3 regions of the Rhodoferax sp. GW822-FHT04A08 genome follow, and region 3 is predicted to be linked to each of the others. Evidence: predicted binding sites of a transcription regulator. Region 3 holds the regulator's gene; each other region holds the start of a gene.
The links. The regulator FNR, encoded in region 3, switches genes on or off when oxygen is low (the NO sensors DNR and NnrR bind a similar motif). The targets are predictions, from matches to a motif close to TTGATNNNNATCAA.

Region 1 (10,058 bases), on a different contig from region 3:
TGCCCAGCGCCAGCAGCCCCATGACCAAGACTGCGGCGAAGCACAGCAGCACCCGTTTCCAAACGGAACGGCGCGGGCGCTTGGGCGGTATCACGGCGACAGCGTCATGCCTCAGGGCAGTTCTTGCATCGAATGCGGAGTGGGCATCATGTTGGTGTTGAGGTGGTACATCACCCAGATCGAACCCGAGAGCATGATGGCCAGCACCGCACCGGTAAAGATCAGCGCCAGCAGAGACCAGCCGCCTTCCACCTTGGCGTTCATGTGCAGGAAATACACCATATGCACCACGATCTGCACTGCCGCCAGGAACAAAATCACCGCGGCCGTGATGCCCGGTGTGGGCAGTACCTTGGCCATGACCAGCCAGAAGGGAATAGCCGTCAGGACCACCGACAGCAAGAAGCCCTGGACATAGCCCTTGACCGTGGCGTGGTAGCCGTCGTCTTCGTGATGCCCGTCATCGTGGTGTTCGTCGTGAGAATGTTGGCTCATGGCAGGGTTCCCATCAGATAGACAAAAGTAAACACGCCGATCCAGACCACATCCAGAAAGTGCCAGAACATGGACAGGCAGGTCAGGCGGCGCTTGTTGGCGGCAGTGAGGCCGCCCTTGCCGACTTGCACCATCAGCGTCACCAGCCAGATCGTGCCGAAGGTGACGTGCAAACCGTGGGTACCCACCAGCGTGAAGAAAGACGACAGGAAGGCGCTGCGCTGCGGGCCCGCACCTTCGTGAATCAGGTGCGCAAACTCATTGAGCTCCAGCGTCAGAAAGCCCAGGCCGAACAGGCCGGTAATGGCCAGCCAGATCAGCACATGTTGCTTCTTGCCATGCTGCATGGCAATCATGGTCATGCCGTAGGTAATGGATGAGAACAGCAACAGCGCGGTGTTGGTGGCCACCACGGGCAGGTCAAACAGGTCGGCACCAGACGGGCCGGCGGCATAGCTGCGACCCAGCACGGCATAGGCCGCAAACAGCACGGCGAACAGCAGACAGTCGCTCATCAGATAGAGCCAGAAGCCCAGCAAGGTGCCTTGCTGCGGATGGTGGCTGCCATCGTCGTAGAAACGCGGCGTGGCGCCGGCGGGGTGGAGGGTAGTGGATGCGGTCATGGGGGTCGTTCTCCTGCGCCGTTCACACCAGAGCCGCGAGGGCCTGGGTACGCGCGTCTTCGGTACGGGTTACCTGGTCGGCAGGAATGTGGAAGTCGCGCTGGTAGTTGAAGGTATGCACGATGGAGCTCACCACCACTGCGGCAAACGACACGATGGCGATCAGCCACATTTGCCAGATCACGGCAAAACCAAGGACCGTGCACAAGCCTGCAATCACCACGCCAGCCGCCGTGTTCTTGGGCATGTGGATGGGCTTGAAGCCGCTGGTGGGGCGCTGGTGGCCGCGCTGCTTCATGTCGTACCAGGCATCGTTGTCGTACACGATGGGGGTAAAGGCAAAGTTGTAGTCAGGTGGGGGCGAAGAAGTGGACCACTCCAACGTGCGCCCACCCCACGGGTCGCCAGTCAGGTCGCGCAGTTGCTCACGGCGCAGGAAGCTCACTACCAGCTGGATCAGGAAGCAGCCAATGCCCAAGGCAATCAGCACCGCGCCGAACGCGGCCACCTGGAACCAGATCTGCAGGGACGGGTCTTCAAAGTGGCTCAGGCGGCGCGTCACGCCCATCAGGCCCAGCACATACAGGGGCATGAAGGCAAAGTAGAAGCCCACGAACCAGAACCAGAACGAGCACTTGCCCCAGAAGGAATCCAGCTTGTAGCCAAACACCTTGGGGTACCAGTAGTTGATGCCGGCAAATGCGCCAAACACCACGCCGCCAATGATCACGTTGTGGAAGTGGGCAATCAGGAACAGGCTGTTGTGCAGGACAAAGTCGGCGGGAGGCACAGCCAGCAGCACGCCGGTCATGCCGCCGATCACGAAGGTGATCATGAAGCCGATGGTCCACAGCATGGGCACCTCAAACTGGATGCGGCCACGGTACATGGTGAACAGCCAGTTGAAAATCTTGGCCCCGGTGGGGATGGAGATGATCATGGTGGTGATGCCGAAGAACGAATTCACGCTCGCACCCGAACCCATGGTGAAGAAGTGGTGCAGCCACACCAGGTACGACAGGATGGTGATCACCACCGTGGCGTAGACCATGGAGGCATAGCCAAACAGGCGCTTGCGGCTGAAGGTGGAAACCACTTCAGAAAAGATGCCGAACACCGGCAGCACCAGGATGTAGACCTCGGGGTGGCCCCAGATCCAGATCAGGTTCACGTACATCATGGCGTTGCCGCCCAGGTCGTTCGTGAAGAAGTTGGTGCCAACGTAACGGTCCAGCGACAGCAGCACCAGCACGGCGGTCAGCACCGGGAAGGCCGCAACGATCAGCACGTTGGTGCACAGGGACGTCCAAGTGAACACGGGCATTTTCATCATGGTCATGCCCGGCGCGCGCATCTTGAGGATGGTGGCAATCAGGTTGATGCCCGACAGCGTCGTCCCCACCCCGGCAATTTGCAAGGACCAGATGTAGTAGTCCACCCCCACATCCGGGCTCTGCAGGATACCCGACAAGGGTGGATAAGCCAGCCAGCCGGTGCGTGCAAACTCACCCACAAACAGCGACAGCATCACCAGCACAGCACCGCTGGCGGTCATCCAGAAGCTGAAGTTGTTCAGGAACGGGAAAGCCACGTCGCGGGCGCCAATCTGCAGCGGCACCACGTAGTTCATGAAGCCGGTGACCAAGGGCATGGCCACGAAGAAGATCATGATCACGCCGTGTGCGGTAAACACCTGGTCGTAATGGTGGGGTGGCAGAAAGCCTGCGTTGTCACCAAAGGAGAGGGCCTGTTGGCCGCGCATCATCAGCGCGTCGGCAAAGCCGCGCAGCAGCATGATGATGGCCATCACGATGTACATCACACCGATGCGCTTGTGGTCGATGCTGGTCACCCAGTTGCGCCAGAAGGTGCCCCAGAGCTTGAAGTAGGTCACCGCTGCAAATACGCCAAGTCCGCCCAGCGCGGCAAAAATGAACGTGCCGACCAGAATCGGCTCGTGGTACGGAATGGCCTCCAGGCTCAGGCGGCCCAGCAGGTTGTTGGTTAAGTCGAATTGTGCAGACATGGTTCAGTTACGGGTGCCGTTGGGGGATGCGTTATCGCTGGGGCCATTGAAGGCCAGGCTGTCCTTGGGGGTGCAGGCCTCGGCCAGCACATAACGCCTGCCGGGCGAAAGCAAGGGCTGGGTGTTGCCCACATCAAACGTGTTCACGCCCATACCGCCACGGGCGTCCACGGCCATCATCTGGCTCATGCACATCTTGCCGGGCTCCACACAGCGGTCCACCACGGTGTCGAACAGCTTGGGCGCCACCTTGGCAAAGTGCTGCACCGGCGCATTGATGCTGGGCTGCTGCAGCCGCAGGTAGTCTTCACGGCCCAGCGTTGCGGATCCCGAGCGGGTCTGCTGGACCCACTGCTCAAAGTCCGCAGCAGCCATACCCTGGAACTTGAAGTGCATGCCCGAGAAGCCCGCACCGCTGTAGTTGGCAGAGAAGCCGTCGTACACCCCCGGCTTGTTGATCACGGCGTGCAGCTTGGTCTCCATGCCGGGCATGGCATAGATCTGCCCCGCCAGGGCGGGAATGTAGAAAGAGTTCATCACCGTGGACGCCGTTATCTTGAAGCGGATGGGCACATCCACCGGAGCCACCAGCTCGTTCACGCTGGCAATGCCCAGCTCGGGGTAGATGAACAGCCACTTCCAGTCCAGCGCCACCACTTCCACCGTCAGCACCGAGGTGCCGGGCGAAATGGGCCGCTCGGCGTCCAGGCGCTGCAGGGGGCGGTAGGGGTCCAGGGTGTGGGTGCTAATCCAGGTCAGCAGCCCCAGTGCAATGATGATCAACAGCGGAGCACCCCAGATCACCAGCTCCAGGGAGGTGGAGTGATCCCATTCGGGTGTGTAGGTTGCGTTCTTGTTGCTTTGGCGGTAGCGCCAGGCAAACAGCAGGGTCAGAACGATCACCGGCACGATGATCAACAGCATCAGTAGCGTGGATACAACAATCAGGTGGGCCTGCTGGGACGCGATGTCACCCGAAGGATTCATCACAACCGTGTTGCAACCGGCCAAACCAGCACAGAACAATAGAAAAAGCGGTCCGTATAGACGCTTGAGATAAGTCATGGGGAAAACCTAGGGGGGCACCGAGGGTGAAAGCGGCTAATCTAGCCGCAGCTAGACCATTTGGCGATTGGACATATTGTCCTAGGTCAAAAGTAGAGCTGGCTCGGTACGGTGAAGAACCAACCTGGGTCAAAAGAACGGAGACAAACCATGATGACTGCTACCGCGAACACCCATTTCAATGAAAGCACGCACACTGACGTTGCCCCACAGGCACCGCACATTGCACCAAGCGAAATCGCAATAGGCGTGATCATCGGCAGAACATCGGAATATTTTGATTTTTTTGTCTATGGAATAGCCTCAGTACTAGTTTTTCCATCCGTGTTTTTCCCGATGGAGACTCGGCTGGATGGCATGCTGCATGCTTTCATGCTGTTTGCGCTGGCGTTTGTGGCGCGACCCCTGGGCACCGTGACCTTCATGGCGCTGCAGCGCCGGTTTGGCCGGGAAAGCAAGCTGACTGCCGCCCTCTTTCTAATGGGCGCGTCTACGGCAGGCATTGCCTTTTTGCCTACCTTTGCGGAATGGGGTTCGCTCTCAGTCATGCTGCTGGCACTGTTTCGCATCGGCCAGGGCATTGCGTTGGGCGGATCATGGGATGGCCTACCCTCGCTGCTGGCATTGAATGCGCCACCGCACAAGCGCGGCTGGTACGCCATGCTGGGCCAACTGGGCGCACCCGTCGGCTTCATTCTGGCTGCCGGGCTGTTTTCCTACCTGCTTGCTGAAATCAACGCGGTGGACTTCACAGACTGGGGCTGGCGCTATCCCTTCTATGTAGCCTTTGCCATCAACGTGGTTGCCTTGTTTGCCCGCTTGCGCCTGGTATCCACTCCGGAGTACGCCCGGTTGCTGGACGCGCATGAGCTGGAGCCCGCCGGGGTTGTGGAAGTGGTGCGCACACAAGGTCGCAACGTGGTCATCGGTGCCTTGGCAGCGCTGGCCAGCTATGCGCTGTTCCATCTGGTCACCGTTTTCCCCCTGTCGTGGATCACCCTCTATTCCTTGCAATCGGCCGACGATATTTTGGCGACTCAGATGGTGGGTGCGGTTCTCGCCATCGTGGGCATTGTGGCCTCGGGCCTGATTTCCGACCGCTTCGGCCGGCGCCGCACGCTGGGTGCTTTGGCACTGCTGATTGCGCTGTTCAGCCTGTTGGCGCCCAATTTACTGGCCGATGGCTGGAATGGCCAGCGCCTGTTCATTCTGCTGGGATTTGCGCTGCTAGGACTGTCCTATGGCCAGGCGTCGGGCGCTGTCGCCGCCAATTTTGCGACCAAGTACCGCTATACCGGTGCTGCCCTGACGTCCGACCTTGCATGGCTAGCTGGCGCTGGGTTCGCGCCGTTGGTGGTGCTGGGGCTGTCTGCACACTTTGGCTTGGCTTACGTGGGGGTCTATCTTTTGACGGGTGCACTTGGCACTTTGGCGGCATTGAGCATCAACCGGGCACTGGAGATTCGTGACTGAGCTTCAAGGTGTTGTCGACCACAGCGTTTAACGAATGCAATCTTTTGTTCATTGAGTACCGGCCATCTTAGTCAAAGATTACTCGAAGGCATTCCATCATCGCATGTTGTCTCGATCGTCCGGATCAACTTCCTATTTGTGAAGATTTCACCGCCATCGGAGCGCTTTCAGGCCAGAGGACGGAGAGCAGCGGGATTGGTCTGAAACCTGCGGCACTTGCCTGAACAGGAGACCACATCATTCGCACGGCTTGAACGACATCTTTGACCTCTCGACGCAATTACGTACCCAACTACTTAAGTCACAGCACGTGAACAGTTCATTGCGCAGGATGGAATGTCCTAAGCCAGCCTTCTCCACAGCAAATCCTTCCAGTGACCAAACTCAAAGTGCTCGAGAGATGGATTGACGGTGCTGCCCGAGACCGGCAGTTCACCGCTGTGAAGAGCGCATGCGGTTCACAAACATGGGCATGCTCCGTCCTCAAGAAATGGCGTATTCCTTCATTGACGCGAATGATGAGCAGGCGGTCGGAGCTAGGCCTTTTTAGCAACACACGTTGGCTGCATACAAGCAGCTTCACCGGGGAAAGAACGACATTCCTATGGCCGCGGCACAATACCAGTATCTTGTAACAGAACGTGATGGTGACAGACACCTACCGCACCAAATAGTATTCGCAAACGAGGCCCTCTTAGAACACCCCCCGTTAGCATTTGATTTCGTTAACAGTGCTCTACACCTAGATCGTCACCCCTGAGCTATGTCACCCGGGGCTGAAATACTGATGCAGTATGGAGTGAAGCAGTGAGTGATGAACAAGCACATAATTCTTCAAATGAAAAACCCAATACAAATCAAAATTGTGCTCTTAAGCTTGACTATATGCTTCGGCGTCTCGGCCATTGCAGAAGAGACTACGGCGCCCGCAGTGGAATCTCCACCGTCTAAGGTTGTGAAGGTCAAGAAGGCAATTAAGCACGGAGCGACGGCGGCCGTTCATGGGGTTGAGCGTGGTGCACATGCAGTTGCCAATGGAGTTGAGCGAGGAGCTGCGGCAACCGACCGTGCATTAAAAAAAGTGGTTCGCAAAGTGAAGGGCACTAACTCTCCGGCGCCTTCGGAGACAGATAGCAAATAAGCCGCTTTCGATTCGGGTTTGGCGAATCCCTGTAGAGCAACACAGACATCCAGCCAGACGGATGTTGTGGTCCAGAAGACAGTTGAATCGTATCGGCAGTGAGTGGCTGCATTCTGTAAAGTCCACTTGAGAAGTGATCAGCTCTTCACGACCAACTGCAGTCAACCGCGACTGACCTCTCCCCGCGAGTTTGATCGCAGCACTTAAGCGCTCTAACTCTTCCTCCAGTGTTCCGCGGCTGCGGAAATGTCGGCCCGCCTTGTCGTACCAGTATTCGGCATCTTCCAGGTCACCCTCCTGGATATGCAAGATGCCGTGCAACCATGCGCCCAGCAACGAATCGTCGCGCTGCACCAAATCGTGCGCTTGGGTCCAGCGTTCTTCGCGCATGTGCAGCAAGACTTGTTGAAGGGTATCCATGGCGCTCCTTGCTGTGGGGTGGAATCGGTGGTGCGCACATGCTACTGTGCATCAGGCCGCAGCGATGTGGGTGAGCAGATTGTCAAAGGCTCCGTAAAGCAAGTTGCCAGGCAGTAATCTGACGCCTTTGTCATCACTGACCAACGCAGTGGGAACACCCTGCGCTCCGAGTTCCCGCATCAAGGTTTGCGCTTTCCGCAGGCGTGCGTTGTTGGCTGCCAATAAGGTTGGGTTACCTGCAACCATGAGGTCCGCCGCGGCGTCTTGACCGATGCCACGCAGCAGCTTTTCCACGACAGCCATGGCACTGGTGTTCAGCCCCTGCACATAACGCGCTTCTTGTAGTGCCTTCAGCGTTGCCAATTCATGCTCCGGGGCCGTGATGGCCACCGCAGTCAGAGCCAGCGTGGAGGCGCTGGAGTCAAAGCGGCTGCCACGCTGTCCCAGCACCTGGGTGCGGTATTCTTCGCTGAAGGGTTGACCGGTGAGCTTCTGAATGCGCAGGTCATTGGACCAGGCGAAGTCCGCAAAGGCGGCGTCCATCACTCGCCCACCGCCTGCAAAGAGGCCCGTGGGCGCCAGTTCCAGGCGGATATGGGTTTGCTTTGCGAGTCGCTGCACTGCGGGTGATGCGCCATAACACCAACCGCACAAGGGATCGAAGAGATAGGTAATGGTGGTGCCCATGGTGTTATCTCCTTACCACTTCATCTCGCCAGTGTTGACCTTTGCGCCAATGTCCAGAGACATGGCACCGTCGCTTACCTGCGGGTACGACCGCTGCGTGGCGCTGATCAGTTCGGCGCTGGTTTTGCTGGTGGCCAGATTTTTCTCGAAGGTCTGCAAATAGTCTTTGGTGAATGCAATGGCGCTGGCGTCCAGCGTGGTACCGGCTTTCATGTGGCCGGGCACCACCAGAGAGGGTTGCAACGCTGCCATCTCATCGAGTTGTGCAACCCATGCCGCGCGCTCTGCTGCAGTTTGGGTGTCAGCCGTCCAGACATGCATGTTGCCAAACACGCCAATATTGCCCACGACGGCCTTAATCGAAGGAATCCATGCATAGGGGCGGTGTGCCAGTAAACCTTGGGTGCCACGGATTTCAATCGTCTGACCTTCCAACGTCAGGGTGTTGCCAACGAGCGCGCGTGGCAGCACAGGCGTATGTGGTGCATTGGCGCCCATCTTCGGGCCCCAGAAGGCCACCTTGCCTGCCACCTTGGGCTTAAGCTTCTCCAGCACGGCGGTGGTGGTCACCACGTCCGCTTGCGGGAATACTTCCTTCAGGGTTTCGACGCCGAAGTAGTAGTCGGGATCGGCCTGGCTCACGTAGATGGTGGTGAGTTGCTTGCCGCTGTCGAGCACATTGGCGGCGATGCGCAGGGCGTCGGCGCGGGTGAAGCCAGCGTCAATCACTATGGCATCTTTTTCGCCAGTCACCAGCGTGGAATTGACGTTGAAGCTGCTGCCTGCGGCGTTGTAGACCTTGACGGTCAAGGGTTGTTCGGCCAGAGCGGATGTGAAGGCAATGGCCAAAGATGCGGCGACTACGGTGGTACGGATCATGGTGAACTCCTGTGGATGGGTCAGATGGATTGGCGGGGACGCTTTGCAGCGTTGGTTTGGACTTTAGTTTCAATGGGCGCACAGATAAATCCCATAATCCGGCCATTACTGTTTCATTAATAGAGCAAATATGGACCGATTGACTGCCATGCAGGTGTTTGTAGAAGTAGCCAACAACGGCAGCTTCAGTGCCACGGCCGACAAACTGGACATGTCGCGTGCCATGGTCACGCGCTATGTAGCCGAACTGGAGCAGTGGCTTGGCGCGCGCCTTTTGCAGCGCACCACGCGCAGCGTGACCCTCACTGACGCGGGCGAAAACTGCTTGCGACGCAGCCAGCAAATGCTGGCACTGATGGAAAACGTGGAAGAAGAAAGCAGCAACCACGGAGACACCCTGCGCGGGCAGTTGCGCATCACCTGCAGCATGTCGTTTGCCTATTCGCAGATGGCAGCCGCCGTGGTGGATTTCTTGAAACAACACCCCCAACTCAAGATGGATCTCAACGCCAGCGAGGGCGCGCTCAACCTGATCGAGTCGCGCATTGACTTGGCCATTCGCATCAGTGCAGAGCCGGACCCATCTCTCATTGGCCGCGTGCTGGCGCCATGCCACTCGGTACTGGTGGCATCACCTGCCTACCTGGCACAGCATGGCGTGCCCCAGACGCCTGCCGACCTGGCCACGCACCGCTGCTTGAGTTACGCCAATTTTGGCAAAAGCGTGTGGAAGCTTCGGCGTGGTGCAGAGACCAGCGAAGTCCGGGTGGCCAGCCACTTCAGCGCCAATGAGGCAACGGCTTTGCTCTGGGCCGCACGCACCGGCGGAGGCATTGCGTTGCAGCCAACTTATCAGGCAAACATGTATTTGCGAGATGGCAGCTTGCAAGTGGTGCTACCCGATTGGAAGCTGCCCGACATGGCGATCTACGCGCTGTATCCCTCGCGCAAACACCTGTCACCCGCCGTGCGCGCCTTGCTGGATTTTTTGGTGGAACGATTCGCCACGCTGCCTTGGTAAGTACAACGTTTCCAGGCCGCATTCTTCCATTTAATAGCGGCATGAATTTATGCCATTGGGCAGAGTTTGGCTGTTCCATACAGTCCCTCTCCTGTCACTATGTTCAGACAGTTGCGACGTTACTGCGCCGGGTCGCATTCCGAAGCTCTAATGAGCATATTTCAAACGTTAATCAGCTATTGGCCCACCAAGAGTTCTAGCCGAGGCAACTATTGCCCACGCAATTTC
Region 2 (10,058 bases), 310 kb from region 3:
CCTCCTTGATGTCTTCGCTGTCCTGGCCCACCATGCTCTGGATCAGATGCGAGCCGATGTTGCTGGTCATCACGATGATGGTGTTCTTGAAGTCCACGGTACGGCCCTGGCCATCGGTCAGACGGCCATCGTCGAGCACTTGCAACAGCACGTTGAACACGTCTGGATGGGCCTTCTCCACTTCGTCGAGCAGCAGCACTGCATAGGGTTTGCGACGCACGGCTTCCGTCAGGTAGCCGCCCTCTTCGTAACCCACGTAGCCCGGAGGCGCACCGATCAAGCGTGCGACCGAGTGTTTCTCCATGAACTCGCTCATGTCGATGCGGATCAGATGGTCTTCGCTGTCAAACAGGAAGCCCGCCAGCGCCTTGCACAGTTCGGTCTTGCCCACACCGGTGGGGCCCAGAAACAGGAAAGAGCCGGTGGGGCGGTTCGGGTCGGACAGACCCGAGCGCGAACGGCGGATGGCGTTGGCAATGGCCGAGATGGCCTCTTCCTGCCCCACCACGCGCTGGTGCAGCTTGTCTTCCATCTGCAGCAGTTTGTCCTTCTCGCCCTGCATCATCTTGGAAACGGGAATGCCCGTGGCACGGCTCACCACCTCGGCAATTTCCTCGGCGCCCACCTGGGTACGCAGCAATTGCGGTCCGGTGCCTTCCTTGCCTTTGGCTCTGGCCTTGCCGGATTCGTTTTCCTGCGCTTCTTTCAGGCGTTTTTCCAGCTCGGGAAGCTTGCCGTATTGCAACTCGGCCACCTTGGCCAGATCGCCCTTGCGGGTCAGTGCTTCGATCTGCTGGCGCAGCTTGTCAATTTCTTCCCGCACATTGGCGCTGCCTTGTGCCGTGGCTTTCTCTGCCTTCCAGATTTCCTCCAGATCGGCGATTTCCTTTTGCAGGCTCTTGATCTCTTCATCGATCAGCTTGAGGCGCTGGATTGACGCTTCGTCCTTTTCCTTCTTCACGGCTTCGCGTTCGATCTGCAACTGGATCAGTCGACGGTCCAGCTTGTCCATGACCTCGGGCTTGGAGTCCAGCTCGATCTTGATCTTGGAGGCTGCCTCGTCGATCAGGTCGATGGCCTTGTCCGGCAGGAAACGGTCGGTGATATAGCGATTGGACAGCTCGGCGGCGGCCACGATGGCCGGGTCGGTGATGTCCACTCCATGGTGCACCTCGTAGCGCTCCTTGAGGCCACGCAAGATGGCGATGGTGGCCTCGACCGTGGGTTCACCCACCAGGATTTTCTGGAAGCGGCGCTCCAGCGCAGCGTCCTTCTCGATGTATTTGCGGTATTCGTCCAGCGTGGTGGCACCCACGCAGTGCAACTCGCCGCGGGCCAGCGCGGGCTTGAGCATGTTGCCCGCGTCCATGGCGCCCTCAGCCTTGCCAGCGCCCACCATGGTGTGCAGTTCGTCAATGAACACAATGGTCTGGCCGCCATCCTTGGCCAGATCCTTGAGTACGTTCTTCAACCGCTCTTCAAACTCACCGCGGAACTTGGCACCCGCCAGCAGGGATGCCATGTCCAGCGACAGCACGCGCTTGCCCTTCAGAGAGTCCGGCACTTCGCCGGCCACGATACGCTGTGCCAGGCCTTCCACGATGGCGGTCTTGCCCACGCCGGGCTCACCAATCAGAACCGGGTTGTTCTTGGTACGGCGCTGCAGCACCTGGATGGCACGGCGGATCTCGTCATCGCGACCGATCACCGGGTCCAGCTTGCCCTGACGGGCGCGTTCAGTCAGGTCGATGCAGTACTTCTTGAGCGACTCGCGTTGGTCTTCTGCATCGGCGCTGTCCACGTTCTGGCCACCACGCACGGCATCAATGGCGGCTTCCAGGCTCTTGCGGGTCAGGCCATTGGCGCGTGCCAAGTTGCCGAAATCCCCCTTGTGGTCGGCCATGGCCAGCAGAAACAGTTCGCTGGCAACGAACTGATCGCCCCGCTTGATGGACTCCTTCTCAGCTGCCTGCAGCAAAGTAACAGTGTCACGCCCCACCTGCACCTGTTCTTGACCCTGCACTGTGGGCAGCTTCTTGACAGCGGCTTCAGCTGCTGCCAGCAGGTTGTTGACATTGACGCCTGCACGTTGCAAAAGTGCCTTGGGGCCGTCCTGCTGCCGCAGCATGGCCACCAGCACGTGGACGGGTTCGATATAGGCATGGTCATTGCCCAATGCCAGAGACTGGGCATCACCCAGGGCTTCCTGAAATTTAGTCGTGAGTTTGTCGGTACGCATGTGAATTCCTTTGACGGTTAGGTCGGTTGCTTCACAGCTTGGGGGCTAGCGGCTTGCTTTTCAAGTGCGTTGGGGCACTTAGGTCTGCCAAAGGCTGATTTGCGTCAAAGAACTGTTTTTTGCGCGGGTTGTGCCTTCGTGCCTGGACCAACGACGCCGACAGGTTGATGCGGGGGTAGCGTAGGCCCCGATTTTGCGGCCCAAGGGGACACATGAGGGGCCTACGCTACCCCGCATCAACCCACCAAAAGCCAGGCAACTACGCCGCGTTGCCCCCACTGATCCCCCAACGCAACAAAGCCGCGTCATCACTGACCCGTGCATCCACCCAATGGGCCCCGTCGGGCGTGGTTTCCTTCTTCCAGAACGGCGCCTGCGTCTTCAGGTAATCCATCAGGAACTCACAGGCCTTGAAGCTCTCGCCCCGGTGCGCCGAGGTGACCGCCACCAGAACAATCTGATCCAGAGGCTGCAGCAGCCCGACCCGGTGCACTACCCGTGCGCCGAAGATGTCAAAACGCTTGTGCGCCTCGTCGATCATGGCTTCGATCGATTTCTCCGTCATCCCAGGGTAATGCTCCAGCTCCATGGACTGCACCGATGGATCGGCATCACCATTGCGATCCCTGACCGTGCCCACAAAACTGCACACCGCCCCGACCCGCTTGTCCAGAGCGCGCAGGCGCGCCACTTCTTCCGACAAATCAAAGTCCTGGGTCTGGATGGATACGCGTGCATGTGTCATGGCGGCATTTTGGCATCAGGCACCGTTGGTTGCACTGCTACACTTCAGTCCATGTTGTTCGCATGTGTTCTTCCCGCCTCCCGCACCATCCAGACGGTTGCGTGCGGAAACACCTGCGTCAGCAAATCCAAGAAGACCAAGCTCATCTGACCGGAGCTTTGGTTCCGTCCTCAGATGAGCGATGGAACCAAACCAGTTGCCCGTATGGGCCCGGTCCCGGATTCAGCGCTTTTTTGCAGGCGGCTTTTGCGGTCATTTTTTGATTGGACAAGGTATGCCGACAGCGCAAACAGTCTCGCCCTCCACAGCCGATTTTTCCGGCCTGTGGATTCCTTTGATAACCCCCTTCACCGCCGATACCCGGGCGGTGGACCATGTGGCGCTCAAGCGGCTGCTGGCCCACTACCGCCAGACAGGTATTGCCGGCTATGTGGTCTGCGGCAGCACGGGTGAGGCGGCAGCGCTCAGCAAGCAGGAGCAACGGGAGGTGCTGGAGACGGTCCTGGAACATGCCGATGGGCTCCCCGCCATTCTGGGCTACTCCGGCTACAACCTGCAGGATGCCTTGGCCTTTGTGCGCAAGGCGGCGGACTACCCACTCCATGGTCTGCTGGTGGCAGCGCCCCACTACATCCGCCCCTCACAGGATGGGCTGCTGCATTGGTTTGAGACCATTGCCAGCGCCGCCAGCCAGCCCGTGCTGATCTACGACATTCCCTACCGCACAGGCGTGGAGATGTCCGTACAGACGCTGCAACACTTGGCCCTACATCCCAATATCCAGGGTATCAAGGACTGCGGTGGCAGCGCCGCCAAGACGCAGCAGCTGATTGCGGATGGCCAGCTGCAAGTGCTGGCCGGTGAGGACCACCAGATTTTCAGCACGGTGGCAGCCGGTGGGCGCGGTGCCATTGCCGCCAGCAGCCATGTGCGCACGGAGGATTTTGCGGCCGTGATCCGTCTGATCAGTAGCGGTGACCTGGCAGAGGCACGGGCGCACTGGAAGCCCTTGGTGCCGCTGGTTTCCGCATTGTTTGCCGAACCCAACCCGGCGTGCATCAAGAGTGCGCTGGCGCAAATGGGGTTGATTGACAACAGCCTGCGCGAACCCATGTTGCCGGCCCGACAGGCCTTTGCCATGGAGTTATTGGAAAAGCAGTTCGCGACCGCTTAACCGCCCGTGACGGGCGGGAAAAAGGCCACTTCGCAGCCTTCGCTGAGGGCTGCGGATTCGCTGCTCATGACCTGGTTGAGCGCCATGCGCACCGCACGCCCGCGCGCAAGCACTTCTGCAAAGGCACCGGGGCGCGCAATCAGCTCGTCGCGCAGCAGTGCCAGCGTGTCAGCCTGCGTCTCCCACGCTTCAGCACCGGTACCCAGAGCCTCTCGAATGGAGGCGAAATAGCGCACAGTGATCTTCATGCAAGCAGGTCCGAAAAAGGCAGGAAACGCACCACATCACCTTTCTGAATAACGTTTGCGCCGGGGTTGTCCAGCAAGCCGTCACCCCACACCGCAGAGGTCAGCACGCCGGAACTCTGGTTGGGAAACAATTCCAGACTGCCTTGGGCACTGCGCCGCACACGCAGGAATTCGCGGCGTTTGTCGGCACGTGGCCAGTCGAATTCGGCCCGAACCAGTTCCACCGTGGGGGCCACGCTCTCAACCCCTTGTAGACGTAGCAGAAAGGGCCGCACCAGCAGCAGGAACGTCACAAAGCTGGACACCGGATTGCCGGGCAGCCCGATAAAGTGCGCTTGCGCCACCCTTCCGTGGGCAAATGGCTTGCCGGGCTTCATGGCGATCTGCATCAGATCCAGGCTACCCAGTTGCAGCACCGCGGGTTTGATGTGGTCCTCTTCTCCAGTGGACACGCCACCGCTGGTCAGCACCAAGTCATGGGAGGCACTGGCCTCGCGCAAAGTGCCTACGGTTGCCTCCAATGTGTCAGGCACGATGCCAAAGTCCGTCACCTCGCAACCCATACGCCGCAGCAGGCTGCTCAGGAAAAACCGGTTGGAGTTGTAGATGGCACCAGGCCTCATGTCCTGTGGCGCTACCGCGCCAGGCATGACCAGTTCATCGCCCGTGGAAAACAGCGCCACACGCGGCTTGCGCACCACGGCAAGACTGTCCATGCCCACGCTGGCGGCCATGCCCTGCGCCGCCGGTCCCAGGCGCTGTCCCTTGGCTAGAACCACGGCGCCACGGGTCACGTCTTCACCCGCTCGCCGAATCCACTGCCCCACCTTTGGGATCGCATTCACCTGCACTTGCGCTGGCGAACCTTCGATGCCCTCAACTGCCGCGCAATCTTCCTGCATGACGATGGAATCAGCGCTCAATGGCACAGGAGCGCCCGTAAATATGCGTGCCACGGTCCCGGGTTGCAAGGGCGATCCAGCGGCCCCTGCCGGGATGCGCTGGGACACCGGCAACACCACTCCAGCCACAGCAATGTCCTGGCACCGCACCGCATAGCCGTCCATGGAGCTGTTGTCCTGCGGGGGCACATGGAGGGATGACACCACATCCTGCGCCAGCACGCGGCCATCGGCCTCCAGCGTTGCGACCCGTTCGGTCTGGGTAATCGGTGTCACCGAGGCCAGCAATTGCGCCAGCGCCTCGTCTAGTGACTTCAATGGCACACGCTGCACGGTAGCCATCTTGTCCTGCGTATCAGTAGCCACACTCGCGGGCGATCAGAGCCTTCACCGCATTGGCGTCGGCCGACATGACCTGCACGCGCTTGGGCAGCGCCTCTATGCCTTCAAAGCCTGCAGGGCGTTGCGGCTCGCGGCCCAGCGCTTCCACAATCGTGGATGAGAACTTGATCGGCAATGCCGTTTCCAGAACCACCATGGTCTTGGACGTAGCGCGATTTTCCAGCGCCACCTTGAGTGCATCCGCGGTATGGGGGTCGATCATGAAACCGTGCTGCTCCCACGTTGCGCGGATGGTTTGCAGCCGATCCGCATGCGTGCTCCGGCCGCTGACAAAACCAAAACGGGTGGCGGCTTCTGCGAAACGCGGATCCGCACTCAGATCAAAACGCCCCTGGCTGTTGACGGCGTCGCCAAACAAAGACTTGATACGTGACCCATCGCGCCCCAGCAGGTCGAACACAAAGCGCTCGAAGTTGCTGGCCTTGGAAATATCCATGGAGGGGCTGGAAGTCTCGAAGGTATCGGCGCTGCCCCGCACGCGGTAAACCCCGGTGCGGAAGAATTCGTCGAGCACGTCGTTCTCATTCGTGGCGACCACCAGCTTGGCTATGGGCAGGCCCATCATGCGGGCCACATGGCCGGCGCAGACGTTGCCGAAATTGCCGCTGGGCACGCTGAAAGAAACCCGCTCGCTGTTGCTCTCGGTAGCCTGGATGTAGCCAGCAAAGTAGTACACCACCTGCGCCAGCAAGCGCGCCCAGTTGATGGAGTTGACGGTGCCGATCTTGTACTTGCGCTTGAACTCCAGGTCGTTGCTGACCGCCTTGACGATGTCCTGGCAATCGTCGAACACGCCTTCAATGGCGATGTTGTAGATGTTGGCGTCCTGCAGACTGAACATCTGCGCCTGCTGGAACGGGCTCATGCGTCCGTGCGGGCTGGTCATGAAGACGCGCACGCCCTTCTTGCCACGCATGGCGTATTCAGCGGCACTGCCGGTGTCACCGCTGGTGGCGCCCAGGATGTTGAGCTCCGCACCACGGCGTGCCAGTTCGTACTCGAACAGGTTGCCCAGCAACTGCATGGCCATGTCCTTGAAGGCCAGCGTGGGGCCATTGGATAATGCCTCGATCCAGAGCCCTTCTTCCACGTGCCGCAACGGCACGATTTCGCCAGTACCAAACACTTCTGCGGTGTAGGTCTTTGCGCACAGGGCTCGCAAGTCGGCAGCGGGGATGTCGTCGATGTACAGCGACAGCACTTCGAATGCCAGCTCTGCATATCCCTGCTTGTGGTACACGGTACGCCAACGGCTGAGCGTTGCGTCGCTGACTTGGGGATACTGTTCCGGCATGTACAGGCCACCGTCCGGCGCCAGGCCTTCCAGCAGGATTTCACAAAAGCGCTTGCGCTCGGTAGACGAAGCCGGAGCGCGCGTGCTGAGGTATTTCATGCCAACTCTTCCTTACGAATGCGGGTAATGGGCTCCAGCACGGTGGGCAGCGCCTGCATGCGGGCCAATGCAGTGTTCATCTGCGCCTCCTGGCAATCGTGTGTGAGGATGATGAGATCGGTCTGGGTGGCGTCCGCCCCCCCCACTTCGTCGGCCTCACGCTGCAGCACCGCGTCAATGCTGATGCCGGAGTCGGCCAGAATGCCGGTCACCTTGGCCAGCACGCCGGCCTGATCGGCCACGCGCAGGCGCAGGTAGTAACTCGTCACCACTTCGGTCATGGGCAATATGGGCGTGTCGCTCATGGCATTCGGTTGGAATGCCAGGTGGGGCACGCGATGCGCGGAATCGGCCGTATGCAGGCGTGTGATGTCCACCAGATCAGCAATCACGGCGCTCGCGGTGGGCTCCGAACCCGCACCCTTGCCGTAGTACAGCGTGGTACCGACTGCATCGCCCTGCACCACCACGGCGTTCATGGCGCCTTCCACATTGGCGATCAGGCGTTTGGCAGGAACCAGACTGGGGTGTACACGCAATTCAATACCGTCGGCGCGGCGCTTGGCTATGCCCAGCAACTTGATGCGATAGCCCAGTTGTTCGGCGTATTTGATGTCCTGCGAAGAGAGCTTGGTAATGCCCTCCACATAAGCTTTGTCAAACTGCACCGGAATACCAAACGCGATGGCCGACATGATGGTGGCCTTGTGCGCGGCATCGATGCCTTCAATGTCGAACGTGGGGTCAGCCTCGGCATAGCCCAGGCGCTGGGCTTCCTTGAGCACCACGCCAAAGTCCAGCCCCTTGTCACGCATTTCGGACAGGATGAAATTGGTGGTGCCGTTGATGATCCCGGCAATCCACTGGATACGGTTGGCTGTCAGACCTTCGCGCAATGCCTTGATGATGGGGATACCGCCAGCGACTGCCGCCTCAAATGCCACCATCACGCCCTTGGCGGATGCAGCTGCAAAAATTTCCGTGCCATGCACTGCCAACAAGGCCTTGTTGGCAGTAACCACATGCTTGCCCGCAGCGATGGCTTCCATCACCAGCGTCTTGGCGATGCCATAGCCGCCAATCAGCTCGATCACGATGTCGATGTCCGGATTGGCGATGACCTTGCGTGCGTCGTTCACCACCTGCACATCCGGACCGACGACGGAACGGGCGCGGGCCTCGTCAAGGTCGGCCACCATGGTGATCTCAATACCGCGGCCAGCACGGCGCTGTATTTCCTGCTGATTGCGTTTAAGCACGTTGAACGTGCCACTGCCTACAACGCCTATGCCCAGAAGGCCTACTTGGATGGGTTTCATGGAATCTAGCTGGTGAAAAAGTGGGAAAGAGTTAGGCGACAGATGCAGCGGTATTGGCCTTGGTGACCAAGCCGTCGGTCCCCATGCGTTTGCGATAGGTTTCCAGGAAACGGGCCAGTCGCCCGATAGCCTCACGCAAATCGTCCTCATGCGGCAGGAACACGATGCGGAAATGATCAGGCGTCGGCCAGTTGAAGCCCGTGCCCTGCACCAGCATCACGCGGGTTGCGCGCAGGACTTCCATGAAGAACTGGCGATCGTCCTCAATGGGGTAGATCTTCGGGTCCAGCCGCGGAAACATGTAGAGCGCCGCTGCAGGCTTGACGCACGTGACTCCCGGGATGGCGGTGATCAGCTCATACGCCAGGTCACGCTGGCGCCGCAGACGCCCGCCTTCCTTCACCAGGTCCTGGATGCTCTGGTAACCACCCAAGGCCGTCTGAATCGCATACTGGCCGGGCACGTTGGAGCCCAGCTTCAGGTTGGCCAGCATGTTCAGCCCTTCAATGAAATCGCTGGCATGCTCCTTGGGGCCAGAAATGACCATCCAGCCGGCACGGTATCCGCAAGAGCGGTAGGCCTTGGAGAGTGAATTGAAGGTCAGGGTCAATACATCGGTGGACAGGCTGCCAATCGCCGTGTGTCGGGCGCCTTCATACAGTACCTTGTCATATACCTCATCGGCCAGTATCACCAGGCCGAATTCGCGGGCGATGGCAACAATGCCACGCAGCAGTTCATCGCTGTACAACACGCCCGTGGGGTTGTTGGGATTGATGACCACAATGCCCTTGATGCGCGAGGTGATCTTGGCGCGGATATCGACCAGATCGGGCATCCAGCCATTCTCTTCATCGCACTGGTAGTGCACGGGGATGCCGCCGGAGAGGCTGGTCGCGGCCGTCCACAGCGGATAGTCAGGAGACGGCACCAACAACTCGTCTCCGTCATCCAGCAACGCATTGCAGGCCATGACAATGAGTTCACTGGCGCCATTTCCCAGATAAATATCGTCCAGCGTCACACCCACAATGCCCTGCTGCTGGGTGTAGTGCATGACCGCCTTGCGCGCAGCGAATATGCCTTTGCTGTCACTGTAACCCGCTGAATTGGGCAGGTTGCGGATCATGTCCTGCTGGATTTCCTCGGGTGCGTCGAACCCAAACGGCGCCAAATTGCCGATGTTGAGCTTGATGATCTTCAGCCCCTCGTCCTCCATCTGGCGCGCCGCGTCCACAATAGGACCACGCACGTCATACAACACATTGGACAATTTCGCGGATTTTCGAATGGGTTTCAAAGTCTCTCCAACAGGGGTGCGGGGCGAAACCTATAATTTGACCACAGTTACTTGCCCGATTTGCCTGCCTTCTTCAAAGGCAACGCCACTTTTCCCATCCCGTCACCCAAACCATGAAACTTTTACCCGACGCCAGCAACCGCCATAGCATTACCGGCTATGGCCCCGGTTGGGTGAGCGTGAATGGGGAGAGGTTCACCAGCAGCCTGTACATCAGTCCGCAGAAAGGGACTTCCATTTGGCAGTGCCCAGGTTTTGACGGGTTGTCGGCCGAGCACTTCGATGTGTTTGCCGACATGCAACCTGAACTGATCGTGTTCGGTAGTGGCGACCGTA
Region 3 (10,058 bases):
CCGCATTCACCTGACCAATCCGCGCGACGTGGTTCCTGAATCCAACATGCCAGCCTACCCCTGGCTGGCCAAGAACCTGGTAGATGCTGAAGTGATGCCAGCGCACATGGCTGGTTTGCGCAAGGTTGGTGTGCCTTATACCGATGAGCAAATTGCCAAGTCGGTTGAGGAAGTCAAGGGCAAGACCGAGCTGGAAGCCGTGATTGCCTATCTGCAGTCCCTGGGACTGGCGCTGCGCTGAAAACGCTGGAGACCGACATGGATTTTGATATCAACACCCTGCGTGCCTTGGCAACTCTGGTCAGCTTTGTCACGTTCATTGGAATTGTGTGGTGGGCTTGGTCCAAGCGTCGCTCCAACGACTTTTCTGAAGCAGCCAATTTGCCCTTTCAGCAAGACTGATCTACCCCAATAGGATTCATCATGAGTGACTTTGTAAGTAATTTTTGGTCCGTGTATGTGGCTGGCATTACTATTTTTTCCATAGCGGCCTGCGTGTTGCTGCTGTGGTTCAGTGGTAAAGCCAAGGCAATGACCTCCCACGACAACACCACCGGACACGTGTGGGACGGCGACCTGCGTGAAATGAACAACCCCCTGCCACGCTGGTGGGTGGGCCTGTTCGTCATCACCATCATCTTTGCAGCCGTGTACCTGTCTCTGTACCCCGGTCTGGGCAGCTCTCCTGGCAGCTCCGGCTGGACGTCGCATGGACAGTATGACGCCGAGGTTGCCAAGGGCAATGCTGAAGTGGCGCCTATCTACGCCAAGTTCATGGCCATGAAGGTGGAAGACGTTGCCAAGGATCCTCAGGCACATGCCATTGGTGAGCGTCTGTTCATGAACAACTGCTCGCAGTGCCATGGCTCCGATGCGCGTGGCGGCAAGGGCTTCCCCAACCTGACTGACAATGATTGGCTCCATGGTGGCACACCCGAGAAAATCGTGGAAACCATCACCAAGGGCCGTGTTGGCAACATGCCTTCGATGGCAGCCGCAGTGGGCACTTCTGACGACGTCAAGAATGTTGCCAACTATGTGCTGAGCCTGTCTGGCAGCCCGCACGACTCCGTGCGTGCCAACCTGGGCAAGGAAAAGTTCGGTGTGTGCGCTGCATGCCACGGCCCAGACGGTAAGGGTATGCAAGCGGTGGGCTCTGCCAACCTGACCGACAACATCTGGTTGCACGGTTTTGGTGAGCAGGCCATCATCAACATGATCACCAACGGCAAGACCAACATCATGCCCGCCCAGGAAAATAAGCTCAGTCCTGAGCAGATCCATGTTGTGGCTTCTTATGTCTGGGGTCTGTCCAACCTGGGCACTGCTCAGCAGTAAGTCGACTCAGTAGCAGCTTCTACCCTGGCAGTGTTTCGAGTCCTGACTCGAAGTCCTGCCGGGGTTTTCTCTTTCAAGTATTGAATGCAAGGAACCGATATGAGTCAGCTCGCCAATGCACCAGAAGCCCAACCATGGTGGAAGTTCGGTCACGTATGGATGGTTGTGGCAGGTCCTGCCATCGTTGTTGTGGCAAGTTTTATCACGCTGTATCTGGCCATCAGCCGACCAGATCCTGTAACGGATGAAAACTACTACCAGAAGGGACTGGAAATCAACAAGACGCTAGGTGGTACACCGTCCAGTGCCGCACCTGCGATGGCTGCAAGAAATCACGCAGCTACTGGCGTCCCCAAGCCCGTGGACGCCCCCTGAACGCTACTTAGCTGCAAACCTTCGGGTTGACGATTTCACGCAGCGCGTCCGTGTTCAGAATGCGGACGTGGCGTTGTTTGACCTCGACGATGTTTTCTTCGACGAACTTGGAGAAGGTGCGGCTGACCGTCTCCAGCTTGAGGCCCAGGTAGCTGCCAATTTCTTCACGCGTCATGCGCAGGACCAGCTCCGATTGAGAGAATCCGCGAGCGTGCAGACGCTGCACCAGGTTGAGCAGGAACGCCGCCAGGCGTTCTTCAGCGCGCATACTTCCGAGCAGAAGCATCACGCCATTTTCGCGCACGATTTCCCGGCTCAGAATTTTGTGCACGTGGCGCTGCAGTGCTGAAACCTCGCGCGACAGTTCCTCGATTTTCTCAAACGGCATGACGCACACTTCTGCGTCTTCCAGTGCTACGGCGTCGCAGGTGTGGTGCTCCTGGACGATGCCGTCCAGGCCAACAATTTCGCCTGCCATCTGAAAACCCGTCACTTGGTCGCGGCCATCTTCGGAGGCAACGCAGGTCTTGAAGAAACCTGTGCGGATCGCATACAGGCTGGTGAATCTCTCGCCATTGCGAAACAGTGTGGCGCCGCGCTTGACTTTGCGGCGACTGCCCACCACTTCGTCAATACGCTCCAATTCGGAAGGGGTCAGCCCCAAGGGCATACACAGTTCACGCAGATTGCAGTTGGAACAAGCGACCTTGATGCCGTGGGCACTCATTTCAACCACGTTGCCCGCCGGCCTGATGGAAATCGCGGGATGGGCTTCATCCGGTAGATATGCGTTCATGTGTTCTTCCTTATCTCACCTGATCCAAATCAATTATGAACCTAAATTTCGAAATGTCATGTATTCGAGACCTTGATTCACATCAAACTATCTGTTTGCATCTTCAGGCACATTGTCGGGGATATGTCCTGGAGTACCTATGAATTCTGTCGTATCCCCCGTCACCGAAGACTTGCTGCGCCAATACGACGTTTCCGGCCCGCGCTACACCTCGTATCCTACCGCCGACCGCTTCGTTGAGGCCTTCAATGCAGAAGATTATTCTCAGGCACTGACACAACGCCGCAGCGGGCCTGCTGCTTTGGCGTTGCCGCTTTCGCTTTACATACATATCCCATTCTGCGAGTCGCTGTGCTATTACTGCGCATGCAACAAGATCATCACCAAGCACCACGAAAAGGCTGCCGAATACCTGACCTACCTGGAAAAAGAGGTGGCTTTGCATACCCAGTTGATTGGAACTGCACAGTCCGTAAGTCAGTTGCACCTGGGCGGAGGCAGCCCCACCTTTCTGAGCGACGATGAGCTTCGCGCCGTCATGGCGATGCTCAAGCGCAATTTCACCTTTGTCCCCGGTGGGGAATATTCCATTGAAATAGATCCCCGCACCATCGATGCCAAGCGGCTGGATACCCTGGCCGAGCTGGGCTTCAACCGCCTGAGCTTCGGCGTGCAGGATTTTGACCCTGCGGTCCAGAAGGCCGTGCACCGTGTGCAGCCAGCCGAGCAGGTCTTCTCCTTGGTGGCAGATGCGCGCAGCCGTGGGTTTGAATCCATCAATGTAGATCTCATCTACGGCCTGCCCAAGCAAAGCCCTGAGTCGATTGAGCGGACCATTGCCCAGATCATCGAGCTGCGTCCGGATCGCATCGCTTTGTACGCCTACGCCCATCTGCCGGAACGCTTCAAACCGCAGCGCCGCATCAACATTGCCGAGATACCGAGCGGCGGCTCCAAGATTTCCATGCTGTCGCGTTCCATGGCCGCACTGATGGAGGCCGGCTACGTCTATGTGGGCATGGACCATTTCGCCTTGCCGGACGACGCGCTGGCCGTGGCTAAGCGCCAGGGACGTTTGCATCGCAACTTCCAGGGCTACAGCACGCAGCCCGATTGCGATCTGATCGCCCTGGGTGTATCGAGCATTGGGCGAATCGGCGCTACCTACAGCCAGAATGCCAAGACGCTGGAAGAGTATTACGACGCCCTGGACCAGCGGCGCTTTCCCATTGTTCGCGGGTTGGCCTTGACCCGGGACGATCTGGTGCGTCGAGCCGTCATCATGGCGCTTATGTGCCAGGGGCAGGTTCAATATGAATCGATTGAGCTGGCCTACCTGATCGAGTTCAACAGCTACTTTGCCAAGGAGTTGGAAGTCCTGCGTACGCTGGTGGACCAAGGTTTGGTGGTGCTGGAGGAAAGTGCGATCCAGGTCACCGCCAAGGGCTGGTTCTTCGTGCGTGCCGTGGCCATGGTGTTTGACCGCTACCTGCAAACTGACCGTACCCGCGCCAAGTTCTCCAAGATCATTTAGCATCGAAGAATGCAATTTTCCTTGGGCGCCACGGCGCTGTTGATGGGGCTTGCCGGCGGCCCCCATTGCGTCGCCATGTGTGGCGCCGCCTGCGCCGGCATTGGTCAGGCGGCCGGAGCCCGCAAGAACCCGGCAATATTGAGCTTTCAACTCGGGCGCATCGTGGGTTACTCCGCTTTGGGTGCCTTGGCTGCCGCCAGCATGCAGGGGCTGGGCTGGATGACCATCCAATCCGCGGCTCTGCGACCGGTCTGGAGCATGTTCCATGTGGCCGCCATGTTGCTTGGACTGGTGCTGCTGATCCGCGCCCAACAACCCATCTGGCTGGAGTCTGCTGGGCGGCGCATCTGGGCGCGCGCCAAGGCTTTGGGCGCCGGAGCGGGCGGTGCACCGCTGCTGCTGGGAACGTTGTGGGCCTTGTTGCCTTGCGGGTTGCTGTATTCCGCCTTGCTGGTTGCCGCCATGGCTGGCGGTCCGTTGGATGGCGCTCTGGTCATGGCGCTGTTTGCATTGGGTACCAGTGTCACCATGACTGCCGCACCTTGGCTCTGGCTCAAGCTGCGTGGCAGCGGTCGAATGGGGGGCAGCAGTGGTGCTTGGGGCGTTCGGTTGGCTGGATTGGCTTTGGCGGTCAGTTCCGGTTGGGCCTTGTGGATGGGCCTGATGCATAACACGGCGCCCTGGTGCGTCAACCCCTGATCGCCGGTGCCGAGCCCTTAGCCGAGGCCGGAAATGCCAGCCATGGTCTAATTTAGCCCCTTGGCACCACCCCCATTTTTCTGGTTTTGAATTGAAAACCGCCTATTCCCCTCATCGTCTCAGCGTTGCCCCCATGCTCGACTGGACGGACAAGCATTGCCGCTACTTTCACCGGCTCATGACCCGCCACGCCCGCCTGTACACCGAGATGGTGACCACCGGCGCCTTGCTGCATGGCGATGTGCCGCGCCATCTGGACTACAACGCGGAAGAGCATTCTGTCGCCTTGCAACTGGGGGGCAGCGATGCCGCAGATTTGGCAGCTTGCGCCAAATTGGGCGAGCAGTGGGGCTATGACGAAATCAATCTGAATTGCGGCTGCCCATCGGAGCGGGTGCAGCGCGGTGCATTTGGTGCCTGTCTGATGAACGAAGCCAGTCTGGTGGCCGATTGCGTCAAGGCCATGCAAGACGTGGTGGACGTGCCGGTGACCGTCAAGCACCGCATCGGCATCGATCGCACGGAGAGCTATGACTTTGTGCGGGACTTTGTGGGTACGCTTTCTGACGCCGGTTGCAAGGTGTTCATCGTGCATGCCCGCAACGCCTGGCTCAAGGGCTTGTCCCCGAAGGAAAACCGGGAGGTTCCGCCTTTGCGTTACGACGTGGTGTACCAACTCAAGAAAGACTTCCCGGCGCTCACCATTTCCATCAATGGCGGCATCCAGACCGACGCACAGGTTGCAGAGCAACTGTTGCATGTGGACGGCGTCATGCTGGGCCGTGAGGCCTATCACAACCCCTGGTGGCTCGCGAGTTGGGACCACGCCTTTTTTGGTGATCCACAATCCGGCTTGACGCGGGAAGAGGTCGAAGAACACATGGTGGCCTACATGGAGCGCGAAGCCGCGCAACATGGCACCTCCTGGTACAGCATCGCCCGCCACATGCTGGGCCTGCGCCACGGCTTACCCGGTGCTCGCAAATGGCGGCAGGTCTGGAGTGACCATCGCCACAAGGGTCTGTCTGCGCGGGAAGTTCTGAAAATTACCCGGCAGGGCGTGCGCGCTGACCTGACGGAAGATGCTGCCGCTTAGCTACATAAGCGACAGCATTTGAATTTGTCGGTGCCCCGCGAGTAGCATGGCGCGAAGATCGCAGCCCAGGTGGAAGGCCTGGGCGTGGGTTGGCTGCCGTTGGAAAAAGTGCGCCAACTTTTAAAGAAGGGCACGCCGGTGGCGCGGCCTACAGAAGACCCGCGCGAACCGAATCTGCTGTTTGTCGGCTGGCATTCGCATCGTGCCGGGCCCAGCCTTGAAAAAAACATTGTGGCGCCAACAGTCCTATCCTGATGCTGAACCGGATTTACCTGAGCTTGATGACAACCTTGCCCTTTGCGCGGCCTGCCTCGACGTAGGCCACGGCGGCATTGGTTTCTGCGAAAGGGAACAACCGATCCACAACCGGGCGTATGGCCCCAGCCTCGATGATTCGGGTGATCTCCCGCAGTTGGCTTCCGTTTGCCTTCATGAAGAGGAACGCGTAGTCAATCCCGAGGCTCTTCGCTTTGCGCCGGACGCCCGAACTCAGCATCCGCAAGACCAATCGGACGAACCCGGGGGCTTTGATTTCCTGGCCGAATGCGGGATCAGGTGGCCCGGATATGGAGATGAGTTTTCCACCGGGCTTGAGCACACGCAGAGACTTCAGCAGCGTCTTGTTGTCCTGACTGTGCAGCACCACGTCGTAGTCACGCAGGGCATCCTCAAAGTCTTGAGTCTTGTAATCGACCGCGACGTCTGCGCCCAGACCCTTGACGAGGGCGACATTGCCCGTGCTCGTCGTGGTCGCAACCGTGGCGCCCAGATGCTTGGCCAACTGGATGGCAAAAGTCCCCACGCCACCTGAGCCTGCCTGGATAAAGACCTTCTGCCCCTTCTTTAGCTTGGCTTTTTCCACCAGTGCCTGCCAGGCCGTCAGACCCACCAGGGGGATGGAAGCGGCTTCCTCCATCGTCAGGCCCTTGGGTTTCAACGCCAGGGACGTCTCTTTGACGGGCACAAATTCCGCAAACGTGCCGATCCGAAAATCATCCGTCCGCGCATACACTTCGTCGCCCAATTTGAACTGTTGCACGTGCGGACCGACCTGCACGACCACTCCTGCCACGTCGTGGCCAAGGACCAGCGGCAGGCGATAGGGCAGGATGAGCTTGAACTCACCGCTCTTGATCTTGCTGTCCAACAGATTCACACCAGCGGCATGTACCTCAACCAGGACCTCGTCATCGCGCAGCTCCGGTATTGGCAAATCCGCCAGGCGCAACGCCCCCTTTTTTCCATAGCGATCAACGGCGAATGCTTTCATGGTGTTTGCCCCGCATGTGCGACGTCGAGCCGCAAATCTTTCCGAATTCCGGCATCCACCATGCCCGCAGGTGCAAATCTGCGCAGCAGCCGCAAGCGGCTTGCAAGCCCGCCTGCGGTGTAGCGGAGCTTCGGGTGAGCAGCATTGGCTGCTTTCAGCACTACCTCGGCCACGACACCCGGAAGATCCGCCGTGGCCATCACTTCCTTCACGCGCTCGCTCACGGCGGCGCGAACTTCGCTGTATGCGTCGAGCTTGGCATCGGGTTCCAGAAAGTTCGCATCGAAGGGCGTCTTGGTGTACGCAGGCTCGATCACCGAGACCCGGATGCCCCGCGTGCGCAGCTCATGGTCCAGCGACTCGGAATAGCCTTCGATCGCATGCTTTGTTGCGGCATACAGTGCGCCGTAAGGCATTGGCAGAAAACCCAGGACCGAGCCGATGTTGATGATGCGTCCCGCGCCCTGCGCGCGCATATGCGGCAGCACAGCGCGCGTCATCCGCACGATCCCGAAAAAATTCGTGTCAAAAATTGACTTGGTTTGCGCAATAGAGCTTTCCTCTGCGCCCGCAGGCGCAACTCCGAAGCCCGCGTTGTTGACGAGCAAATCGATGCGTCCCTCTCGCTGTATCAGCGTCTGCACGGCGGCATCGACGGACTCATCGCTGGTCACGTCGAGCGACAGCATCTCGAACGTCTTCCCGGCAACTTTGCCGCCGCGGCGGCTCGTGCCATAAACCGTGTAGCCAGCCTTCGCCAACAGCTCTGCAGTAGCCTGACCGATGCCCGACGAGGCACCCGTTACGAGGGCAACCTTGCCCCCATTCCTTTGGTCGTTGCTGTTTGTATTCATCACGTTTCTCCTTCAATGGTGGGTGGAATTAGCAGTTTCGTATGATAATCATCATATTTAAAATCGAACGAATAGGCAGGACGTATGAGCGACATTCAAAAGTGGGTTTAGTGAGCGGTGTGGGTCAGATGCTTGCGTGAGGCGTCAAGCAGGCTTTCAGCCAGATCCGGCTCATCGACTGCGCGCGCCAACAGCAGGGCGCCGACCATGGTGGAGATCGTGACAAGGGCTCGTTCGTGGGCGCCAGGCTGCCCCCAGTCTGGCGACTGGCGGGCGAGCAGGTCAACCATTTCCTTGATATGCCGCGTTGCGACCCTGCGCACTTCGGGCACCTGACGCGCCGTTTCAGAACCCAGTGCCGCCAGCGGACAGCCTAACTCTGCATTGTCCAGGTGCGCTTTGGAGAGGTAGGCGTTCAGTATGGTTTCCAACGCCTTTTTGGGCGGCACATGCGCCACTGCATCCGCGGCAGCAGCAGCGGACTCTGCACACGCCCGCCCTGCAGCCTCTGCCAGCATGGCTTCGCGGGACGCAAAGTGGGCATAAAAGGCGCCATGCGTCAGGCCCGCTTCTTTCATGATGTCGGCAACACCCGTACCGTCATAGCCGCTTCGGCGGATCGCCCGTGCGGCCACCGACACGATGCGCTCGTGGGAGGCTTCCTTGGCTGCTGCTCTGGTGTTGGGATTTCTATTTCGCATGATGTGTATCATACAAAACAAATTGAGTTCGTGCAACCGAGTGAGTTGGGGAATGCTCTTACACCCGCGAAATGCCTTTGCAGATCAAAGCGCGTTAACCGAAGGCAGCAGGCCCGCTAGGTGTTTGCGCCCCAGCAAATGCCCAACCCGGCGGGGAATGATGATGGCCCAGTTTTCAGCATAGGCCGTGAACTGGTCTTTCTTGAGCGGGTCGATTTCGTAGCGAATTGAAACAGGTGATGGTCATGACGGCTCCTCTGGCTGGTGATCGGAGGGGTCTCAAGGGTGAATGCGAGGAATGCTTTGGTGGGTGACGAAATGATGGATGAGGCTGTTGGCGGAACTGCGCTGGTGAAGTGCAGTGAACGGCGGGTGGTGCCGACAAAGAAACAAAAGAGCGAGGCAGAGGATACTGCCGATCATGCCGGTACGCCCTAACAAGGCAGTCTTCTCGTTCGAGCCCAGTTTTGGAGAGCGGTGTGGGTCGAATTTCTGTCTAAAGCGTTAATCACATCTGCGGTCAAAGATCGCAAGTACCGAGACTCCAAATTGTCAATCAGTACCGCCGCTGATGAGCAGTTCTACCGGAATACACAACTTTGCAAGAGGGGGGAAATTGGCGCTTACCGAATTACTCCGCCGCCTCCAACCCATTAGCAAAATGCTCCCGCATCCGCTGCTGCGTGAGGGTTGCGTCCCGCGCCAGCAGCGCGGCCACGATGGCTTGGTGTTCGGCCAGTGACTCGGCGATGCGGCCGGTCTTGAGCAGGGAGTTGTGGCGGTTGAGCTTCATGACCTTGCGCAGGTCGGCCACCATCTGGTCGCGCCAGCGGTTGTTGGCGATGGCCAGCAGGCGCATGTGAAACTGTTCGTTCAGTGCGAAGAACTGGTCGGTGTTGGCCTTGCCAGGTTTGGCGGCAGCTTCCAGCGCCTTGTGCAGCTTTTGCAGTTCGGCCAGCTCGGCGTCGGTGGCTTTGGTGGCAACCACGCCCGCCGCGTCGCTCTCCAGCAGGCTGAGCAGGTGGTAGACGTCGGCGAGGTCGTTCTTGGAAACTTCGGTCACATAGGCGCCGCGGCGCACCTTCATGGTCACCAGGCCTTCTGCGGCCAGCACCTTCAATGCCTCACGCAGCGGGGTGCGGCTGATGCCGTATTCGTCGGCGATTTTTAGTTCGTCAATCCAGTTGCCAGGCTCCAGCTCGCGTTTGAAAATGCGCTGGCGAAGCAGCTCGGCCACTTCTTCATACAGCGGGCGGGGCGCGAGCGATTTGTTGGCGAGGGAGGCAGAGGAGGCGGCTGGCATGGGCATGGATTGTAAGCCAAAACACATATTTTGAATTTATAATTATGAATAATGTAAACTCCCAGCAGCCCTCCGGGCCACCCAGGATTTGT

Region 1: cyoA (ubiquinol oxidase subunit II) is a predicted target of FNR. The motif match lies at 4,286-4,299, and genes of this name have one in related genera.
Region 2: clpB (ATP-dependent chaperone ClpB) is a predicted target of FNR. The motif match lies at 2,334-2,347, and genes of this name have one in related genera.

The regions. Positions count from the first base shown of each region.
Region 1 is NZ_JBXAMW010000007.1:145,210-155,267, reverse strand. It holds gene AC1RMF_RS15265 (SURF1 family protein) at 1-52, opposite strand, end outside; gene cyoD (cytochrome o ubiquinol oxidase subunit IV) at 112-495, opposite strand; gene cyoC (cytochrome o ubiquinol oxidase subunit III) at 492-1,118, opposite strand; gene cyoB (cytochrome o ubiquinol oxidase subunit I) at 1,141-3,144, opposite strand; gene cyoA (ubiquinol oxidase subunit II) at 3,148-4,209, opposite strand; gene AC1RMF_RS15240 (MFS transporter) at 4,360-5,682, shown strand; gene AC1RMF_RS15235 (hypothetical protein) at 6,755-7,243, opposite strand; gene AC1RMF_RS15230 (DsbA family protein) at 7,295-7,930, opposite strand; gene AC1RMF_RS15225 (MBL fold metallo-hydrolase) at 7,943-8,809, opposite strand; gene AC1RMF_RS15220 (LysR family transcriptional regulator) at 8,940-9,830, shown strand.
Region 2 is NZ_JBXAMW010000001.1:454,413-464,470, reverse strand. It holds gene clpB (ATP-dependent chaperone ClpB) at 1-2,239, opposite strand, end outside; gene AC1RMF_RS02165 (molybdenum cofactor biosynthesis protein MoaE) at 2,499-2,984, opposite strand; gene dapA (4-hydroxy-tetrahydrodipicolinate synthase) at 3,259-4,158, shown strand; gene moaD (molybdopterin converting factor subunit 1) at 4,155-4,406, opposite strand; gene AC1RMF_RS02150 (molybdopterin molybdotransferase MoeA) at 4,403-5,650, opposite strand; gene thrC (threonine synthase) at 5,664-7,103, opposite strand; gene AC1RMF_RS02140 (homoserine dehydrogenase) at 7,100-8,422, opposite strand; gene AC1RMF_RS02135 (pyridoxal phosphate-dependent aminotransferase) at 8,454-9,722, opposite strand; gene AC1RMF_RS02130 (Mth938-like domain-containing protein) at 9,836-10,058, shown strand, end outside.
Region 3 is NZ_JBXAMW010000001.1:767,833-777,890, forward strand. It holds gene ccoO (cytochrome-c oxidase, cbb3-type subunit II) at 1-241, shown strand, start outside; gene AC1RMF_RS03590 (cbb3-type cytochrome oxidase subunit 3) at 259-402, shown strand; gene ccoP (cytochrome-c oxidase, cbb3-type subunit III) at 424-1,338, shown strand; gene AC1RMF_RS03600 (FixH family protein) at 1,438-1,713, shown strand; gene fnr (fumarate/nitrate reduction transcriptional regulator Fnr) at 1,721-2,440, opposite strand; gene hemN (oxygen-independent coproporphyrinogen III oxidase) at 2,649-4,043, shown strand; gene AC1RMF_RS03615 (sulfite exporter TauE/SafE family protein) at 4,053-4,742, shown strand; gene dusA (tRNA dihydrouridine(20/20a) synthase DusA) at 4,834-5,838, shown strand; gene AC1RMF_RS03625 (NADP-dependent oxidoreductase) at 6,107-7,108, opposite strand; gene AC1RMF_RS03630 (oxidoreductase) at 7,105-7,962, opposite strand; gene AC1RMF_RS03635 (TetR/AcrR family transcriptional regulator) at 8,070-8,675, opposite strand; gene AC1RMF_RS03640 (GntR family transcriptional regulator) at 9,295-9,966, opposite strand.